4 regions of the Clostridium gasigenes genome follow, and region 4 is predicted to be linked to each of the others. Evidence: predicted binding sites of a transcription regulator. Region 4 holds the regulator's gene; each other region holds the start of a gene.
What was found. The regulator Rex, encoded in region 4, represses fermentation and respiration genes when NADH is low (regulators of the CRP and FNR family bind a similar motif). The targets are predictions, from matches to a motif close to ATTGTTAANNNNTTAACAAT.
Positions count from the first base shown of each region.

Region 1 (5,497 bases), 1.1 Mb from region 4:
GATATTTCACCTATTTTTTCATTCCATAATAGATAAGTATGTTTACCTGTTTGATTCAATATTGCTTTAGAAATAACATCTCGTCTTTCAAGTTCTTCTACAAATCGCTTACCTTCTTGATTTACTAATATACCACCATCAAATCTTGAATCAGCTACTAGTGATATTACCCCTGTTTCTGGATTACAGATAGGATAAGTTTGAATATATTCCATATTCATTATGTTCGCACCAGCTTTTTCAGCCATAACTATACCATCTCCAGTAGTACCTGGAGTATCTGTTGACATATATTTTTCATCAAGCTCTGCATTATATTTTTTTCTCATTTCAACATTTGATCCAAAACCACCTGTTGCTACAATAACACCTTTTGTAGCCTTAAATGTTAAGTCTTGTCCAGCTAAATTTTTAGCCTTCACCCCAGTTACCTTTCCATTTTCAACTATAAGCTCTTTAACTTCAGTTTCAGTCTTTACTGGTATTTCTTTTTCGTCTGCCTTTATTTTAAGTTTACTAATCATTTCAGCACCAGTATGTCCTTCTGGAATAAGTGCTCTTTTAACTGAATGTCCACCAAATTGGAATAATTTATCGTCAATGAATTTAACATTAACTTCATCTCTTAACCACTCTGCTGCATCCTTTGCATTATCAGTTAATATTTTAACCATTTCTGGTAATCCTTTGTTGTCTCCGCCCTTTAATGTGTCATTATAAAATGTTTCTGCACTATCATTTTCTATGCCAACATTTTTTTGAACCCAAGTTTCAGGCGCATTCATTTCTCCACCTGATATTAATGTATTTCCACCTATTGAAGGCATCTTTTCTAATATAACCACCTTCGCCCCAGCCTTTTCCGCTTCTAAAGCTGCACTAAATCCGGCTCCACCAGACCCTATAACAACAACATCATATTCTTGTGTTGTTTCTTCTTCTTTTAGATGTTCTACTACTATTTTATCACCAACACTCTTAATTCCTGCTTTTTCTAAAGCATTTTGAACAGCCGCTATGTATCCTTTACTTGTTTCAGTAGATCCTGATATAGCATCTACATTAGAATTATTCTTCTCAACCATAACATCTTTGATTTTATTGAACACAGGTTCAGATAATACTACATTTTCACTACTTTCAATAACCTTAATATCTTGAATTTTTTCATCTTTAATTTTAACTTCTACTTTTATGGCACCATGTTTTCCATCAGCTTGTCCCGTAAAAGTTCCGTTAGATCCACAACCCACTAATGACGATAACGTTATCACCAAAGCTAAGGCTACTCCTAGTATTTTTTTCTTTTTCATTATTTTTCCTCCTTCATTTGTTGAAAAATCATTTCACTTAATAATACATTTAATATCCTTCATTGTAAAATTTTATACTCATTTTATTAATTTTATATAAATGCCAAATTCTTATAAGTCATTTCTTACTAAATTATCAACAAAATAATTTGTTTATTAATAATTTATCATGGTATTTTTTAACTTTTAGAAACTATTTTATGTTTGCACAAAAAAAGGAGCCCAAAAGGCTCCTTTTTATAAAATCTATTATTCTTCAAGTAAACTACGTATTACTTGTGTTGCATCCATATATTTTGAAATAGACTTTCCATAATTTAATCTATTTATGATTTTACCTAAGAACTCTGACATATCAACAGCCTTAAACCATTTAGCATCCTTTAATTCTTCGGATACATAAGTTAAATTAGTTGAGTAAACTTTAGTTATTATTCCATCTTCATATAATTTATTGAACTTTTGTAGCCCCTCTGTAAAGAAAGCAAATGTTGCTGCAACATATACATTTCTAGCATTTCTTGCTTTTAGCTCTAATGCAATATCTAAAACAGATTCTCCAGATGCTATCATGTCATCAACTATTAAAACATCTTTGCCTGCTACATCTTTACCCATATATTGATGTTCAACTATAGGATTTTTACCATTTACTATTAATGAATGATCTCGTCTTTTATAAAATAGACCAACATCTACCCCTAAAACACTAGAGTAATAAATTGCTCTATCCATAGCTCCAGTATCAGGACTAATTACAAGTAATTTTTCCATATTTAACTCTAATGTATCTTCATTAGATATAAGTGATTTTACTATGTTATATGTAGGATATATATTTTCAAATGATAATAAAGGAGTAGAATTTTGAACATTAGGGTCATGAACATCAAAAGTAATAATTTCATCAACGCCTAATCTCTCAAGCTCTTGAAGTGCTAATGCACAATCTAAAGATTCTCTTCCTTTACGTCTATGTTGTCTTGATTCATACAAAAGTGGCATAATTACAGTTATTCTTGTAGCCTTACCCTTTATAGCTGAAACAGTTCTCTTTATATCTTGGAAATGTTCATCTGGTCCTTTATGGTTTTCAAATCCAAACATTTTATATTTACAACTATAATTTCCAACGTCACATAAAATATAAATATCTTTACCTCTAACAGTCTCAGAAATTCTAACCTTTCCTTCACCATTTGAAAATCTTATTTCATCAATAGGTATTAAGAATGATTCAGTACAATTTCTTTTATCTTGGATGTACTTGTCTACAGCATTACCTAGTTCTTCACAACTCTCTAATACTATTAATCCAAGTTCATGATTTAATTCACTCATTTTCCACACTCCTTATTAGCTAAAGAATTTATTTTTATAAAATTCCTAACATATAACAGTATATATCAAAATCATGTATCTATAAATATATTTCAGCAATATTTTTTTCATCTTACTATTTATTTTTTAAATATCCCTTAAATTAATATTATTATTTTTTTATAGCATCCATTATTTCATCTAACATTTTATTTGTAGATATAAATCCTCCATCACTTAAATACCAAGAGTGAGTATCTAAATAAATAATTTTCCCTTCTTTAGCTACATTGGTATTATTTACCAATTCATTATTTAATATTTCTTTTGCTGGTTTTTGATTTCCTTCTTTAGCTATAACTGATTTATCAATTACAAACATATAATCTGGATTTTGGCTTGCAACATATTCAAAAGATATATCTTGTCCATGATTTGCAGCTTCTATATTCTCATCAGTATTTTTAAATCCAAGATTATTATATATTAACCCAAATCTTGATGTTTCTCCAAAAACACTTAACTTACCATCGCTAACCATTAATGTTGTTGCCTTATATGCATTTTTAGTTACCTCTTTATTTATCTCTTCTATCTTTTTATTTATTTTAGCTAATTCTTTTTCCACTACTTTATCTCTGTTAAATATTTTACCTAAAACCTCCATGTTGTGGGCAAATGACTCCATATATTTTCCATCTTCTTTACTTAAAGATATAGTCGGCGCTATTTCATTAAGCTTATCATAAAAACTATGCTGTCTTCCATTTATTATTATTAAGTCTGGTTTAAGTTCATTTATCTTTTCTAAATCTGGCTCTTTAAGAGCTCCAATGCTTGCATATTCATCACCATTATATTTTTTTAAATAATCAGGTATTGATGTGCCCTTAGGAACCCCTACAATACCTTCAACTTCTAATACATCCATGGCATCTAATGCAGCATAATCAAATACTACTATTTTTTTAGGATTAGATTTTACCTCTGTTGTTCCAAGAGAATGTTCTACTTTTATTATTTCTTCTGTGCTTTGTTTTGCATCACTTTTTTTTGAACTTAAAAATACTGTTCCTCCAATTAATCCTACTATTACTATCCCTACTATTAAAGCTATTTTTTTATTCATATTATAAATCTCCTTTTTAATAAATATTTTTAATTTCATCGATTCTCATTATCAGTAGTTTTTAAAATTTTTTTAGAAATAAATACATATCTTATCTCCATTTATTTCTCTAACATCAAATTTAATTTCATAGATTTCTTCTAATATTTCTTTTTTTATTATATCTTCTGTTTTTCCATACTTAACTAGTTTGCCATCCTTTAGTGCTGCTATATAATCTGTGTAACAAGATGTATAGTTTATATCATGCATAACTAAAACCACAGTTTTCCCAAGTTCATCACAAAGATTTCTAAGTATTTTCATCATTTCAACAGAATGTTTCATATCTAAATTATTAAGTGGTTCATCTAAAAACACATACTCTGTATTCTGTGCTATAACCATGGCTATATATGCCATCTGTTTTTGTCCCCCACTTAATTCATCTATATACTTATCTTCAATATCCTTAAGTTTCATATATTCTATAGCTCTATCTATATATTTATTATCTTCCTTTGTAATTCTTCCTTCACTATGTGGAAATCTTCCAAAAGTAACAAGTTCTCTTATAGTAAGCTTTAAATTTATGTTATTAGATTGTTTTAATATGGCTATTTTTTTAGAAAGTTCTTTTTTATCCCATTCTTCTAATTTTTTCCCTTCTATAATAACTTGTCCATTATCTTTTTTTATAAGTCTAGTTATTATAGATAATACTGTACTCTTTCCAGCTCCATTTGGCCCTATAAAAGAAGTTATTTTACCCTTTTCTATATTAACAGATACATTATCCACAACAGTTTTACTGGAATATTTTTTTATTATATTTTTCACTTCTATCATAACTATTTACTCTCCTTTAACAATAAATATATAAAGTATAATCCACCTATAAAGTTTATAATTACACTTAAAGTTGTATTAAAGCTAAACACTCTTTCAACTAATAACTGTCCGCCCACTAAAGTTACTATACTTATTAATATGGATGCTATTATTAAATAGCTATGTTTATAAGTTTTAAATAATTGTTTAGTTACATTAGTTACTAAAAGGCCTAAAAATGTTATAGGACCAACTAAAGCAGTTGATATTGATACTAATATAGCTACTATAACTATCATTTTTTTAACAACTTTATCATAATCTACACCTAAATTAATTGCCTGGTCTTTTCCAAGCCCTATTACATCTAAAGTTTTTATATCATCATATATAAAAGGTATAATTCCTATTATTATTACACTAGAAATTAATAAAATTTCTGTATTTACACTTGCGAAACTTGCATACAAACTATTTTGAAGTGCGGCATACTCATTTGGGTCTATTACTACTTGCATAAAAGTTGATATGCTTTTAAAAAGAGTTCCTGAAATAACACCTACAAGTAGTAAAAAGAATATGTTATTATTACTTTTTTCAAATAATATTTTATAAAGTAATACTGATGCAATAATCATTATAATTACCGCTAATAAAAAATTATTACTTTTACTTACAATAAATTTGCTATCAACAGAAGCAAAGAATACTATCATAGTTTGAACTAATATATATAATGAATCTAGCCCTAGTATACTAGGTGTTAATATATTATTATTTGTTATAGTTTGGAATATAATAGATGAAAAAGCTATACATCCACCAGTAATAATTATTGCTATTAACTTTGGTATTCTTTGACTCATGGCATAGTCTAAATGTTTGAAATTTATTCCTACTGTTAAAAACAGGAATGAGAATACAA
Region 1 is NZ_CP071376.1:3,865,422-3,870,918, forward strand. It holds gene J1C67_RS18130 (flavocytochrome c) at 1-1,313, opposite strand, end outside; gene J1C67_RS18135 (ribose-phosphate pyrophosphokinase) at 1,563-2,654, opposite strand; gene J1C67_RS18140 (siderophore ABC transporter substrate-binding protein) at 2,806-3,762, opposite strand; gene J1C67_RS18145 (iron ABC transporter ATP-binding protein) at 3,835-4,590, opposite strand; gene J1C67_RS18150 (iron chelate uptake ABC transporter family permease subunit) at 4,593-5,497, opposite strand, start outside.
Region 1: a site for Rex is predicted at 1,466-1,485, ahead of J1C67_RS18130 (flavocytochrome c). Genes of this name have one in related genera too.

Region 2 (5,497 bases), 850 kb from region 4:
ATTAATATAAATATAAGGAGAGAATTACTATGAAATATTTCTGTGGATGTGACGTAGGTTCAACTTACGCAAAATGTGTTATTCTCAATGAAGAGGGAAAAATTTTTGCAGACGCAACAATAAAAAGCAAGATGAACCCTGTAAAGAGTTCAGAGATTGTTATCTATGAAGCAATTTCAAAAGTTGACGGTATTAAGAGTATAGAGGATATTAGTTATCTTATCGGTACAGGTTACGGACGTAACAAGGTGACCTTTGCAGATGAGAACATTTCTGAAATCAGCTGTCATGCAATGGGTGTTCATGTAACTAACCCTGATGTAAAGGCTATTATTGACATTGGTGGTCAAGATGTTAAGGGTATCGCTATCGATAAAGACGGAACAGTAAAGAACTTTGCTATGAATGATAAGTGTTCAGCAGGTACAGGACGTTTCTATGAGGCTATGGCAAATGCATTTGAAATAAGCCTTCCTGATTTTTGCAAACTTTCACTTACTGCAAAGAATACAATTCCTATTACTGCTCAGTGTACAGTATTTGCTGAGAGTGAAGTTATTTCACTTATTGGTGAAGGAAAGCCTATGGATGAAATTGCAGCTGGTATTCAGCTTGCAGTTGCTAAGAGATGTTTTGTTATGGCGAAGAAAGCCGGAGCAACTGACAGTATTACTCTTACTGGTGGTTGTGCAAAGAATCAGGGCCTTAGGAAGGCTATCGAGCGTGTACTTAAAATGAAGGTTGTTGATCTTAAGACAGACCCACAGCTTATGGGCGCACTTGGTGCTGCGGAATTTGCTCGCCAGAAGGGCCTTGCATCCGCAGACGTATAAGGAAGGAGAAATTTTAATATGTTAAAAGTTTTGCTCATCATTGCCTGCGTGCTGGTTGCACTGTTTCCAATTAGCCTCGTAATCTATTTCTTCAATCTTGATATGAAGCTGATGGCCAAGATTGGACCAATCTTAAATAAGCACTATGACAAAATCAAGCGTGATAGACGTTTGTAATAACATTTTATATAAAATATATATTAGGAGACACATATTATGAAACCTTATGATGAATTTATTGAAAGCAGTCTTGCACTCCTTGAGGGACAACCAGGACATCGTTTGACGGTACCCGGAGATGATGAGACCTGGCCGGATGCAGGGGAATATAACCTTATCCTGCGGAGCGAGATGGCTTATGAACTAGGCGGTGGCAATCTTCCGGCGGTCAGTGGACTTGGATTTACTTCCTCAGATCGCTTGGTTGGTGGTGACGAGCTGTGGTTATATGGCCCGGATTTGCCCGACCTGCAGAAAGATGCACCTTACGCGCGACTTACATTACTGAGGGTTGCTAAAGACAGCTTAGGCGAAGATGATGCGGCCTATGCAGCCATCCGTAAAATTGAACACACGCGCTACCACATTATTCCTAAAGGTTATATGACGAGGATTTCTGCCGCCAGTGAGCGTGAGCCTGTGCGTGTCAGCCGCAAGGCTCTACAAGAAGGTCTTGATTTCGCAAAGGTAGGAGGTCTATTCCTTAGGGGTTATCATCAGCACTCTAAGGTACTTGCCGCAAAGCTGATCTTTATCACACTTCCAGATTTTCCGTACGATGAGCTGGAAAAGAAAGCCCACAAGGCAGAAAAAATTACCATGACTCTCGACCATATATTCAAGAATCTGAAGATGGATTGCTCAACATGCAACTTGAAACAGGTGTGCGACGAGGTGGAGGAAATGAGAGAACTACACTTTACGCAGGATAAAAAGAAGCAAACATAAACTTCCAGTTTATATCATGACCTCTCTAGTATAAGTTTAAAAATCTTTGATTTGCTCAGGGGACGTTACTTTATAAGTATTTATGATTGGGTTCAATGAGTTTAATAGCTTATTGAACCTTTAATTCTATTAGATTAAATAAGGTGAAATAAAGGAATAGATTATTATTAGTTAAAGGCGAGGATTCATTAAATTTCCTTAAATGAGGTAAAATGGATGTAAATAGAAAACTATTTGAAGTTTATTCAAGTTGATATTTTCAATTTAGGGAATAATAATGATTAAGTAATTATATATTTACATATGAAGGTAGAATATATTGGGTAAGCAAATAGGGTGTTAAGTTACCCGAAATTATAGAAATAAAAGTAGATCAATATTTATATTTAATGAGATTTGAAGCAGAAGATAAAATAAGTAAATTTAAAAAAGAAAGGGTACCTTATATATAGACTTTTTTAGCGTCAATATTATATAGGGTACCTTTAATAATATGTTGGATTTTTTGTACTACTTTTTATAATTAGCAAGTATTAAGTTTAAGTCGGAAAGTATATCAGTTTTTAGGTCGTAATTTCCTTGATGGAGACACCAATCAAAAATAAACCCTCTTGATATTCTTAAAATAGTTTCAGTTAAAGTATTAGAAGAGATACTAGATTGTAGCTCATCATTTTCTATAGCTAATTCTATGGCAGATTTAATTTCAAGTGTAACAAAACGATCTGATTTAAAAGTGTACTTTCCATCTGTAGAAAGAAGGTTTTTATAAACGTCACCTACAAATATCCATCCTAGGTCTTGTAATAAAACACTACCTTCACTTACCAAATATATAATTTTATCTATATTTGAATTAAAGGTTTTTGATTCAAATCGTTCTCTTAATAATAAATCTATTTGCTCATAACCTGTATTAATTATTTCATTTTTAGATTTAAAATGATGGTAGAAAGCACCTGTTGAAATTTTGGCTGCATCACAAATTTCTTGAATTTTTACATTTTCAAAACCTTTTCTTTTAAAAAGGTCCGTTGATATCTGTGTAATTCTAAGTTTTGTGGCAATAGCCTGCTTTTGTCTTTCAGTTAAATTTTTCATATTATAAATCCTCTTATATTCATTTTACTATGTCTTAATTTAAAAACATAGTGATTCTCTATTTTGTTCAAGTATATCATAAAAAAAATATCAGGACAATTTATGAAGATGTTTACAAAGGTGAGAAAAATATGTTATATTATTAACATAATCAAATTCGGTGAAATTAACTCAGTGAAATTAGATTGTGTAAAAGGACTCATTCATATTATGAGATTTATTATGTGATTTTCCTGTAGGGAATGTTTTTTATTATTTATAATTCAGAAAAAAAGTTAAGTTAAAATGGAGGGAAAGAGGATATGGAAAAGTATAAGATTCTTGAAATTAAGAAAAGTGTTTTCGAAGACAATGATAGACAAGCAGATTTGCTTAGGGAAGAATTAAAAAAAGACAACACCTTTTTATTAAATTTAATGTCATCACCAGGTTCGGGTAAAACAACAACTGTTTTAAGAACAATTAATGCGTTGAAAGATGAAATGAGCATTGGAGTTTTAGAAGCTGATATTGACTCAGATGTGGATGCTAATACTGTTGCGAAGACTGGTACAAAAGTAATCCAATTACATACTGGTGGGATGTGTCATCTAGATGCTGGTATGACCAAACAAGGGTTATCGGGACTAGGAACAGAAGAAATTGATTTTGTAATCTTAGAAAATGTAGGGAATTTGGTATGTCCAGCAGAATTTGATACTGGTGCATCAAAAAATGCCATGATTTTAAGTGTACCTGAGGGAGATGACAAACCTCTAAAATATCCTTTAATGTTTTCTATTGTTGACGTTTTATTAATTAATAAAATAGATGCAATGGATTATTTTGATTTTGATTTAGATGCAGTTAAAGAGCGTGTAAAAAAATTAAACCCAAATATCAAGGTTATCCCAATCTCTGCTAAAACAGGTGAAGGAATTGATGAGTGGGCTGACTGGATACGTACTGAAGTGAAAAAATGGAGCCAAAAATAGGAAATGTGGGATTTTTAAATAGGGAATATTAGATTTGAAAATAGGGGGAATATATAATGGTAAAGGAAAAAGTATTAGATCTAGCAAATAAGATTAGTAGGACAAAACGTGGTGCAAAAAATGAAATCAAACCAGAACATCCGGAATATAAAATGCTGGAACCTGTTGTTACAGACGAAATGGCAGAGGTAGGACTTTTCCTTGAGTTCCGTGAACCAAAGAGCGGAGAAGAAGTTGCTGCTTTATGTGGTAAATCTGTAGAGGAAACAAAAAAACTTCTATGGGAATTAGCTGTTGCCGGAGGTTGCTTCGTTGGTGAAAAAGATGGTGTTGATAAATATTGGTTTGAGATTTGGGTTCCAGGGCATATGGAACTAATAGTTAACCACCCACATAGGGAAGAGGTTGAAAATTTTGTGCAAATTGGAGAGGCTTTTGAGGGATATGGAAGAAAGAAAGCTCATATAACAGCAGGTGTTTTCCCTGTAGGAACAGGCGCTATGCGTGTTATACCTATAGAAACAGCTATTGAAGGGGAAACAAAAAGAGTATCATATGAGGAAGTTTCTAAATATCTAAATGAAAATACAATTTTTTCAGTTTCGAATTGTTCTTGCCGTACATCAAGAGAAGCTATGGGCGAAGGCTGTGGTCACTTGAAGGAAGATATGTGTATCCAACTAGGGCATGCTGCTGAATATTATATACGTACAGGTAGAGGAAGAAAAATTACTAGGGAAGAAGCTTTTGAAATTATTAAAAGAGCCGAAGAGAATGGGCTTATGCATCAAATGCCTAATACAGATGGACCAGGGAAGACACATGCCATTTGTAATTGTTGTGGTTGTTCATGTTACGCTACTAGAATTGCGGGAATGTTCAATAACAATGATATGATACGTTCAAATTATGTTTCAAGAGTTGATAAAGATAAATGTGTTGCTTGTGGAGAATGTGTAAGTGTTTGTCCGGTTAATGCATTAAAATTAGGACAAAAAGTATGTACAAAAACACCAATAGTTGAGAAGAAGAGAGTGGACTTTGCTCATAATTCAGAGTGGGGCGAAGACAAGTGGAATGTTGATCATCGTATAAATAGAGAAAATGTTGTTAAAACCGGTACAAGTCCTTGTAAAACAGCGTGTCCAGCGCATGTATCTGTTCAGGGTTATATTAAGATGGCTTCTCAAGGTAGATATAAAGAAGCACTTGAACTTATCAAACACGAAAATCCTTTCCCAGCAATATGTGGACGCGTTTGCCCAAGAAAATGTGAAGATGCTTGTACAAGAGGTAATGTTGATGAGGCAGTTGCGGTAGATGAAATCAAAAAATTCATTGCGGAACAAGATTTAAATATCGAAAACCGTTATGTGCCAAAATTAAGACATGAATATGGAAATAAAATTGCAGTTGTAGGCGCAGGCCCTTCAGGTTTATCTTGTGCTTTCTATTTAGCTATTGATGGTTATAAGGTAACTGTATTTGAAAAACAAAAAGTACTTGGTGGTATGTTAACACTTGGAATCCCATCATATAGATTGGAAAAAGACGTTATAAACGCAGAAATAGATATTTTAAAAGAATTAGGTGTTGAGTTTAAAACAGGTGTTGAAGTTGGGAACCATGTAAGCCTTAAAG
Region 2 is NZ_CP071376.1:1,705,195-1,710,691, forward strand. It holds gene J1C67_RS08150 (acyl-CoA dehydratase activase) at 30-833, shown strand; gene J1C67_RS08155 (carbon monoxide dehydrogenase) at 1,050-1,781, shown strand; gene J1C67_RS08160 (TetR/AcrR family transcriptional regulator) at 2,292-2,882, opposite strand; gene hypB (hydrogenase nickel incorporation protein HypB) at 3,185-3,856, shown strand; gene J1C67_RS08170 (FAD-dependent oxidoreductase) at 3,913-5,497, shown strand, end outside.
Region 2: a site for Rex is predicted at 3,013-3,032, ahead of hypB (hydrogenase nickel incorporation protein HypB). Genes of this name have one in related genera too.

Region 3 (5,497 bases), 1.2 Mb from region 4:
AAATGCAGGAACTATTGAGTTTTTAGTTGATAAAAATTGTGGATATTATTTTATGGAAATGAATACTAGAATTCAAGTAGAACATCCTATAACAGAGATGATTACTGGAATTGATTTAGTAAAAGAGCAACTAAAAATTGCATCAAAAATGACTTTAGATATAACTCAAGAAGATATTAAAATATCAGGTCATGCAATTGAATGCAGAATTAATGCTGAGGATACAAAAAATAATTTCAGGCCTTGTCCTGGTAAAATAGAAGAGTTATGCATGCCAGGTGGAATGGGTGTGAGATTGGATAGTGCAATTTATTGTGGATATAAAATACCTCATAATTATGACTCAATGATTGGAAAATTAATTACTTATGCTAAAACTCGCGAGGAAGCTATTGCTAAAATGAAAAGATCACTAGGCGAATTTGCAATAGGTGGCGTAATTACTAATATTGATTTCCAATACTGGTTAATACAGCAGGAAGATTTCCTGAAAGGGGAATATGATACTTCATTTTTAGCAGAAAAGATGGTGAATAAGAATGCTTAAAGATTTATTTAAAAAAACTCAATATATTACAGTAAGTAAGGTTTCTTTTGATGATGAAATAATAGAGGAAGGACCTAATATACCATCTGGAATGTGGAGTAAATGCCATGACTGTGGAAATATAGTTTACACAGAGGATTTAGATTCTAATCTTGATGTATGTAATAAATGTGGATTTCATTTAAGAATAAATGCTAATGAAAGAATTAAACAAGTATTTGATAAAGAAAGTTTTAATATATTATTTTCAGAAGTTATAACTAAAAATCATTTAGGATTTAAAGGATATGAAGAGAAACTTAGAAAAGGTAGAGAAGCCTCTGGAAGTGATGAAGCTGTAATTTGTGGAGTAGGTAAAATAAATGGAATAAATATAGCGGCAGCTGTAATGGATAGTTTTTTTATGATGGGAAGTATGGGATCAGCAGTTGGCGAAAAAATAACAAGAACAGTGGAATATGCAACGTTAAATAAATTACCATTGGTGATATTTACAACTTCGGGTGGAGCCAGAATGCAAGAGGGAATTTTTTCTCTAATGCAAATGGCAAAAATATCAGGGGCTATTGGTAGGCATGACGAAGAAGGGCTATTATATATAACTGTATTAACTAATCCTACAACTGGTGGAGTAACTGCAAGTTTTGCAATGCAAGGAGATATTATAATTAGCGAACCAAGAGCTACAATAGGCTTTGCAGGAAGAAGAGTTATAGAAAATACAATTAAAGAGACGTTGCCAGAGACTTTTCAAAAGGCGGAGTTCTTATTAGAAAAAGGATTTATTGATGCTATAGTTCATAGAAGAGAACTTAAAGGTTATATTTATAAAATATTAAATCTTCATGGGGTGAATAAAAATGAGTAGAGAATTTATAAAAACCATGGCACCATGGGAAAAAGTAAATATAGCTAGACATAAAGATAGACCTAATGGGAAATATTATATACAAAATGTATTTGCAGATTTTTTAGAATTTCATGGTGATAGAACTTTCGGGGATGATAAAGCAATAGTAGGTGGAATAGCTCAAATAGGTGGAATAAGTACAACGGTTATTGCTATTACAAAAGGGGAAAATACAAAAGAAAATATCGAGAGAAACTTTGGAATGCCAAATCCTGAAGGATATAGAAAAGCACTAAGGCTTATGAAACAAGCAGAAAAGTTCAATAGACCGGTGGTTTGTTTTATTGATACCCCAGGAGCCTTTTGTGGAATTGGGGCAGAGGAAAGAGGGCAAGGACATGCAATTGCTCAAAATTTACTCCAAATGAGTAGGTTAAAGACACCTATTATATCTATAATAATAGGTGAAGGTGGAAGTGGTGGAGCATTAGCACTGGCAGTTGGGGATAGTGTATTTATGCTTGAGCACTCTATTTACTCAATTCTTTCACCAGAAGGATTCGCATCTATACTATGGAAAGATGGAAGCCGTGCAGAGGAAGCTGCAGAAGTTATGAAAGTAACAGCTCAAGATTTAAGAGCGTTTGATATAATAGATAAAATTATAAAGGAACCTAGAGGTGGAGCTCATAACAATACACAAAAAATGATTAATAGTATAAAAAAAGAAATATATGATGAGTTAAATATATTACTTAAAAAAGATAAAAAAACATTACTAGAGGAAAGATATAATAAATTTAGAAAAATGGGTAGTTTTAATTAGGAAATAGGGGGTGGTGAAAGAAATTTTACTGCCTTTTTTAGGTTGATTAAGCTTTGAATTTAAAGAAGTATATTAGGAATTGTAAAATAAATAACAGACTACAGATTCTTAGCAATTTGCTCTGTTATTTATTTTATGATGACTTAAGTAGATAATAGTAAGAAATGAAATTACTTTGATATTTTTATAACAAAGAAAAACGTTATAAAAATATCTAATAGGATGTTAGAAATTACTAATATAAAGGATTACAAGAAAAAAATGATTGTGAATAAAAAGAATAATCGGAAAATAGAAAATTGTCGAATAAAAACAAAAAAATAAGGTTAATATAGTAAAAGAGATAAAAATTATAAAAGTGAACAGTTAAACACAACATTTAAGGACGGTTTACTATTTAAATTGAAATATTTTAAAAAAAATGAATAAAATATTTAGAAAAAAGATTGACAAAAAAAACACAATGTATTACAATAAATTTGTAGTCAAGAAGACAACTACAAAACAAAGTAAGTAAATAAGTAAATAAGTAAATAAGTAAATAAGTAAATAAGTAAATAATTTAAATAAAAAAATACACATATATAATAGGAGGAATAATAATGACAATTAAAGTTACAAACGCACAAGAATTAACACAAAGAATTAAAGATTTAAGAGCAGCTCAAAAGGAATTTGCTACATTCAGTCAAGAAAAGGTAGATTATATTTTCAGAGAAGCGGCAATAGCTGCAAATAATGCAAGAATTAAATTAGCTAAAATGGCAGTTGCAGAAACTGGTATGGGAATAGTAGAAGATAAAGTTATAAAAAACCATTTTGCAGCAGAGTATATATATAACCAATACAAGGATATGAAAACTTGTGGAATTATAGAAAAAGATAATACTTACGGAATAACAAAGGTTGCTGAGCCAATCGGAGTTATAGCGGCTATAATACCAACAACAAATCCAACATCAACAGCAATATTTAAAACATTAATATCATTAAAAACAAGAAATGCAATAATAATAAGTCCTCATCCAAGAGCAAAAAATTCAACAATTGAAGCAGCTAGAATAGTTTTAGATGCAGCAGTTAAAGCTGGAGCTCCAGAAGGAATTATAGCTTGGATAGATCAACCTTCAGTTGAATTATCACAAAATGTAATGAGAGAATCAGATTTAATATTAGCAACAGGTGGACCTGCAATGGTTAACGCAGCTTACTCATCAGGTAAACCAGCACTAGGAGTTGGAGCAGGAAACACTCCAGCAGTAATAGATGAGACAGCTCATATTAAAATGGCTGTAAACTCAATATTACTTTCAAAAACTTTCGACAATGGTGTAATATGTGCTTCAGAACAAAGTATCATAGTTATTGATAAAGTTTATGATGAAGTTAGAGCAGAACTTGCAGCTAGAGGCGCTTATATATTAAAGGGCGAAGAAATAGATAAGGTTAGAGGCGTAATCTTAAATGAAAAGGGCGGATTAAACGCTGATATGGTTGGTCAATCAGCATTTAAAATAGCTAAAATGGCAGGAGTTACTGTTCCTGAAACAGCTAAGGTTTTAATTGGAGAAATTGAATCAGTAGAACGTGAAGAACCATTCTCACATGAAAAATTAGCACCAGTACTTGGTATGTATAGAGCTAGGACTTTCGAAGAAGCTACAATTAAAGCAGCTAGATTAATAGAACTTGGTGGATTTGGTCATACTTCAGTTCTTTACACAGATCCAAACAAATCAAGAGATAGAATAGAAGCTTATGGAGCAGCTATGAAAACTGCTAGAATTTTAATAAATATGCCAGCTTCACAAGGTGCAATTGGAGATGTATTTAACTTTAAAATAGCTCCATCATTAACACTTGGTTGCGGTTCATGGGGTGGAAACTCAGTTTCGGAAAATGTTGGTCCTAAGCACTTAATTAATATTAAGAGTGTTGCAGAGAGGAGAGAAAATATGCTTTGGTTTAGAGTTCCAGAAAAAACTTACTTCAAACATGGTTGTTTACCAGTAGCACTAGAAGAATTACATGATATGAAGAAGAAGAAAGTATTTATAGTAACAGATAAGGTATTATTCGATCTTGGATATACTCATAAAGTTACAACAGTATTAGATGAATATAAAATAGATTACAAAATATACTCAGACGTTGAACCAGATCCAACATTAAAAACAGCTAGAGCTGGAGCTAAAGAAATGTTAAGCTTTAACCCAGATGTTATCATCTCATTAGGTGGAGGATCACCAATGGATGCAGCTAAAATTATGTGGGTTATGTATGAACATCCAGAAGTTAAATTCGAAGAATTAGCTATGACATTTATGGATATAAGAAAGAGAGTATGTAAGTTCCCAGTTATGGGTCAAAAAGCAATGATGATTGCTATACCAACATCTGCTGGAACTGGTTCAGAAGTAACACCATTTGCTGTTATAACTGACGAAAAGACAGGAATTAAATATCCACTTGCTGATTATGAATTAACTCCAGACATGGCTATCGTTGATGCAGAATTAATGATGAGTATGCCAAGAGGGTTAACAGCAGCTTCAGGTGTAGATGCTTTAACTCATGCTATAGAAGCTTATGTATCAGTATTAGCATCAGAATATACTAATGGAATGGCTTTAGAAGCTATGAGATTAATATTCAAATACTTACCACAAGCTTACAATGAAGGAACAACTAACATTAAAGCTAGAGAAAAAATGGCTCATGCTTCATCAATGGCTGGGATGGCGTTTGCTAACTCATTCTTAGGTGTTTGTCATTCAATGGCTCATAAATTAGGAGCATTCCATCATGTACCACATGGTATTGCAAATGCATTATTAATAAATGAAACAATTAAGTTTAATGCTACAGATGCTCCAATTAAGCAAGCAGCATTCCCACAATATAAATATCCAAATGCTAGCTGGAGATATGCAAGAATTGCTGACTACCTAGCTTTAGGTGGAAACAGTGAAGCAGAAAAAGTTGAATTGTTAATGAAGGCTATCGATGAGCTTAAGGCAACAGTTAATATGCCATTAACAATTGAAGCAGCTGGAGTAAGTAAAGATAAGTTCTACAATGAATTAGAAGAAATGGTAGATCAAGCATTTGATGATCAATGTACAGGAGCTAACCCAAGATATCCTCTAATGAGCGAAATCAAACAAATGTATGTAAATGCATTTGAAGGGGTAAAAGCACCAGTTAAAGAAACTAAGAAAAAGAAATAGTTGATATAATTTAAATAGCTAAGAGCCCTAAGGAGTAATCCTTA
Region 3 is NZ_CP071376.1:3,767,658-3,773,154, reverse strand. It holds gene J1C67_RS17665 (acetyl-CoA carboxylase biotin carboxylase subunit) at 1-547, shown strand, start outside; gene accD (acetyl-CoA carboxylase, carboxyltransferase subunit beta) at 540-1,415, shown strand; gene J1C67_RS17655 (acetyl-CoA carboxylase carboxyltransferase subunit alpha) at 1,408-2,223, shown strand; gene adhE (bifunctional acetaldehyde-CoA/alcohol dehydrogenase) at 2,832-5,453, shown strand.
Region 3: a site for Rex is predicted at 2,669-2,688, ahead of adhE (bifunctional acetaldehyde-CoA/alcohol dehydrogenase). Genes of this name have one in related genera too.

Region 4 (5,497 bases):
TCTTCTTTCTATGAAAGCACCCATTCCCTCTACTTGATCTTCTGTCGCAAAACATTTTCCAAAATCTTCAGCTTCAATTACTATTGCACTATCTATGCCTACTTGCATTCCTCTATTAATTGCATCCTTACATAATTTAACTGCAATTGGAGCGTTAGCAATTATCATGTTTGCCATAGCTTTAGCTTCTTCCATTAGACTTTCTAAAGTAACAACTTTATTTACAAGACCTATTCTTAACGCTTCATCAGCCTTAATTATTGCTCCTGTATAAATTAATTCTTTAGCTTTTCCAATTCCAACAATTCTTGGCAGTCTTTGAGTTCCACCAAAACCTGGAGTTATTCCAAGCCCTGCTTCAGGTTGCCCAAATCTAGCTCTTTCCGATGCTATTCTTATGTCACATGACATTGCAAGTTCACATCCACCACCAAGTGCAAAACCTGATATTGCAGCTATTACTGGCTTTCCTAAGTTTTCTAATCTTCTGAACACTTTGTTTCCAAGAATACCAAATTCTTTTCCTTGCTTCTCATTAAGGTCTTTCATTTCAGCAATGTCAGCTCCTGCAACAAAAGCTTTTTCTCCTGATCCTGTAAGGATTACGCAGTAAATATCATTATCATTTTCTAAATCTGTTATAACAATATCTAGATCTGCTAATGTTTCTGAGTTTAAAGCATTTAAAGCCTTTGGTCTATTGATTGTAACAATAGCTAAATTACCTTCTTTTTCAAGAAGTACATTTTTTAATTCCATGCTTAAAGTCCTCCCCTTTTATATCTGCTTAATTTATTAAATTTATAAACTTAGCATAGTTAAAATTTACCCATTTAAATTTCTCATAAGTTGACTTGCTTTTTATTGAAGCCCATAAAAAAACCAATCGTTTTCACTAATCTTTGTTAATATTCTAACAAGTATAGGTAAAAAATAATCGAAGTTTTTAAACTTCAACTATTATTATAATCGTACTATTTAATTATTTCAATATTTATTTCAATTTTTCGATAATTTTAACAATTTAGTTTTTATTATTAACTCTTATGCAATAAATATATTAGCGTTAGTAAACTCTCTGACAGATGTACATTTTCTACAGTAACATCCTCTGGAACTACTAAATCTACTGGTGCAAAATTCCATATACCTTTTACTCCACCTGCAACTAAGGTATCGCATACTTTTTGAGCATTAATTCTTGGTACACATATCATAGCAATATCTATATCATTAACCTGAAGAAAAGGTTCCATATTATCTATATCTTGAATTTCTGTACCCATCATTCTTAAACCTGTAAGTTTCGGGTTAGCATCAAATATACCTTGCAGAAACAAACCTAATTCTGCAAACCTACTGTAATTTGCAATCGCTTGACCAATATTTCCAGCACCTACTATTACTGTTTTATAATCTTTATTTAATCCAAGTATTAAACTTATTTGCTTATATAAGTCCTTAACATTATAACCATAGCCTTGTTGACCAAAATCACCAAAGCAATTCAAATCTTGACGTATTTGCGAAGCTGTAAATCCGATTTTTTCCCCAAGTTCTTTTGAAGAAATTCTATCAACATCATTTTTCATTAGCTCTTGTAAATATCTATGATATTTAGGTAATCGCTTAATTACAGCCATAGAAATATTCTTTTTCTTTTCCATACTGTACACTTCTCCTTAACATTTTAGTTATTTTAATTTAATATATATAATAATATCATATCCTACTTATTTAATCTATATTTAAACTTTTTCTATTTTTAACTTTTAGCAGTTATCCATTTAACAAAGTTGTAAATTTTATTATTAAGGCATCTTCAAAAAATAACTAGATACATACTAGTCTTTTTTTGAAGATTCCTAATATAAAAATATTTTTTCATACTTTTAAATTTTATTATAATAACATCTGAAAATAATAATTTTTATAAAAAAAAGAGACTTATGTATAACGTAGCAGATGCGTTATACATAAGTCTCACAATTTAATACAGAGCCAAGCTCTGTAACAAGATTCACGATCTTGTATGCTATCCCTACGCCTGAAATTTTTAACCTCACTAATTATATTTAAAATGATGAAATTTGTCAATGGCTATTTTAGGCATCTTGTCGAATTTAGGACTGCAATTATTGTTACACCTACATCTGCAAAAACTGCTGCCCACATACTAGCCATTCCTAAAGCTACAAGTATAAGAACGAATGCTTTAATTCCTAATGAAAATATTATATTTTGCCATAAAATCTTATTAGTTTTTCTAGCTATTTTTATAGCTTCAACTAAAGATTCTGGATTATCCTTCATCAATACAACATCAGCAGCTTCAATTGCTGCATCTGATCCAATTCCCCCCATTGCAATTCCTATATCGGCTCTTGCAAGTACTGGCGCATCATTTATTCCATCTCCTACAAACGCTATTTTACTCTTAGAATTCTTAGCCTTAAGCAATGTTTCTATTTTTTCAACCTTATCTATTGGTAATAATTCTGAGAATACTTTATCTATTCCTATAATTTTTCCAACTCTTTCTGCCACTGATTTTCTATCTCCTGTTAGCATAACAGTTGTATGCACCCCAATTTTCTTTAACTCTTTTATAGCATTTGCTGCATCTTCTTTTATCTCATCTGAAATAATTATATTTCCTTTATATTCTTTATTTATTGCTACATGAATTATTGTTCCTATAGATTCTACTTCATTGTATTTTATATTGAACATATTCATTAATTTATAATTACCAAGAAGTATATCTTCTTCATTAATTTTAACACTAATTCCATGGCCAGATACTTCTTCATAATTTTTAATTTGATCCTTATTAATTTCTTTCCCGTAAGCTTTAACTATTGATTGAGCAATTGGATGATTTGATAGTGACTCACCTAAAGCTGCAATTTCCAATAACTTATCTTTTTCTATATCTACTGCATTTATTTCTGTTACTTTAAATACACCTTTAGTTAATGTTCCTGTCTTATCAAAAACTACAGTATCAATATCTTTTAAAGCTTCAAGGTAATTTCCACCCTTAATTAATATTCCTTTTTTAGAAGCTCCACCAATTCCTGCAAATAATCCTAAAGGAATTGAAACAACTAACGCACAAGGACATGATACAACTAAAAATGATAAAGCTCTATATATCCAAATATTAAATGTTTGCCCTGGTATTAAAAGCGGTGGTAATATAGCTAATGCCAATGCTGAAAATACTACTATTGGAGTATATATCTTTGCAAATTTTGTTATAAATTTCTCTGTTGGAGCTTTTTTATTTGATGCATTTTCAACTAATTCCAATATTCTAGCTACAGTTGATTCACCAAATTCTTTAGTTACCTTAACTTTTAAAACTCCATTTGTATTTATACATCCTGCTAATATTTCATTATCTACTGTTATTTCTCTTGGAACTGATTCCCCTGTTAAAGCACTAGTATCAACAAAACTTTTTCCTTCTATAACTATTCCATCTAAAGGAACTCTTTCTCCTGGTTTAACAATAATTATTTCCTCAACCCCCACCTCTTCAGGTGACACTCTTCTTTCATCATTCCCATTTAATATATTTGCATAATCTGCTCTTATATCCATCAATGATGTTATTGATTTTCTTGAATGGTTAACTGCATAACTTTGGAACAGTTCTCCAACTTCATAAAATAACATAACTGCAACGGCTTCTGGATATTCTCCTATTATAAATGCGCCTAAAGTTGCAACTGTCATTAAGAAGTTTTCATCAAAAATTTCACCTCTTAATATATTTCTAATAGCTGTTAAAACAACTTTTCCACCTATTAACCCGTAACTTATTGCAAATAATATTATTGAAAGCAGTCCATTACCATTAGTTATAATTGCTATAATGTATATTATAGCTCCAATTATTAAAGTTAAATTATCTTTTATTTTAAAACTTTGTCCATCATGTGAATGGTCGTGACCATGTTCTTCTTTATGCTTATCTTCATGGTGCAATTCATGATTACCTTCTACATTGTTAACATTAGTTTTCTTTGTATGATTATGACCTTTATCCAAACATCCTGAATCATCACTTGAGTGTTCATGTTTATGATCACTAATTGAACATTTTGCACTTTCACATTTTTTAATATTTCGATTAGCTACTACCTTTCCAATTTTCTCCGTAACCTTAACACCTGGTTCTAATTTTTTAATTATATTTTTTACTTGATTAATTATATCTTCTTTTTCATAACCATCTTTTATTTCTAAAATTAAAGTAGCAGTTGAAAAATTTACAGTGGCTTCTTTAATGCTTTCTAGCTTATTAATCCTATCTTCTATTTTATTTGCGCAATTAGCACAATCTAATCCATTTAACAAAAACTTTTTTTCCATTATTATTCCCCCTTTAAACTTTAATTTAAGAATTATATTATTCTGTTATATGACTAAGTCCTGCGTCAAAAATATGCTTTATATGATCATCATCTAATGAATAGTATATTACTTTCCCATCTCTTCTGTATTTAACTAATCTATTAGACTTTAAAACTCTTAATTGATGGGAAATAGCTGATTGAGTCATATTTAAAAGATTCGCTATATCACATACACACATTTCTGCTTCAAATAAAGCACATAATATTTTTATTCTAGTTGAATCACCAAAAACCTTAAATAACTCTGCTAAATCATATAGTGTTTCTTCCTTAGGAATAGATAATCTAACTTTTTCTACTACATCTTTATGAATTACGTTACAACTACACTTTTCTATTTTATTATTATCCTCCATAAATTGCTCCTTACAACACATGAATATATGCTCATATGTTTCTCTTAATTCATTATATGCTTTCCCTAGTAAAATTGTCAACTATACTTTTAGTTATATTCACTCAACAAAAATAGAACTTACTATTTATAAATAGTAAGTTCTATTTTAAATTACAATTTGAAAACAAATAATACTCAACCGTCTAAAATAGCTTATTCAACTTGTTATTATCTTTATGCTCCCTAACTTAATGATTAACCTTATATTCTTTTATCTTTTCATTTATAAGTACTTCATCTAAAATCATATTAATAACGCTTTGACATACATAATATGCAAAATCTAAATCATTATTATATTCCATTACTTTTTCATATTCTTGTTGAAGGTCCATAATATAACTTCTAATTTCTTTGGAGTTTATACTTCTTTCTATATCTTTTCTTATTTTGAATTCTTTAGCTACTCTAGATAAATCTCTCTCATACATAACATGTTCTTTCATTACATTTGCACTTTTAAATTCCCATCTCTTATTATGGGGAACACAGAAAAAGTCACATAAAAAATGGCAAACAACACCCAATTCTTGACTAAATCTATTTTCATAATGGTTCTTATATATATCCTCCAAACTTAATGATGATAGAAATTGGATCTTATTCACAACCATATCTAAGCTTTCATCAAGATAATGCTTCTTAAATTTATAGGTAGAAACACAATCCGGTT
Region 4 is NZ_CP071376.1:852,627-858,123, forward strand. It holds gene J1C67_RS04165 (short-chain-enoyl-CoA hydratase) at 1-759, opposite strand, end outside; gene J1C67_RS04170 (redox-sensing transcriptional repressor Rex) at 1,038-1,667, opposite strand; gene J1C67_RS04175 (heavy metal translocating P-type ATPase) at 2,101-4,383, opposite strand; gene J1C67_RS04180 (ArsR/SmtB family transcription factor) at 4,421-4,783, opposite strand; gene J1C67_RS04185 (zinc dependent phospholipase C family protein) at 5,013-5,497, opposite strand, start outside.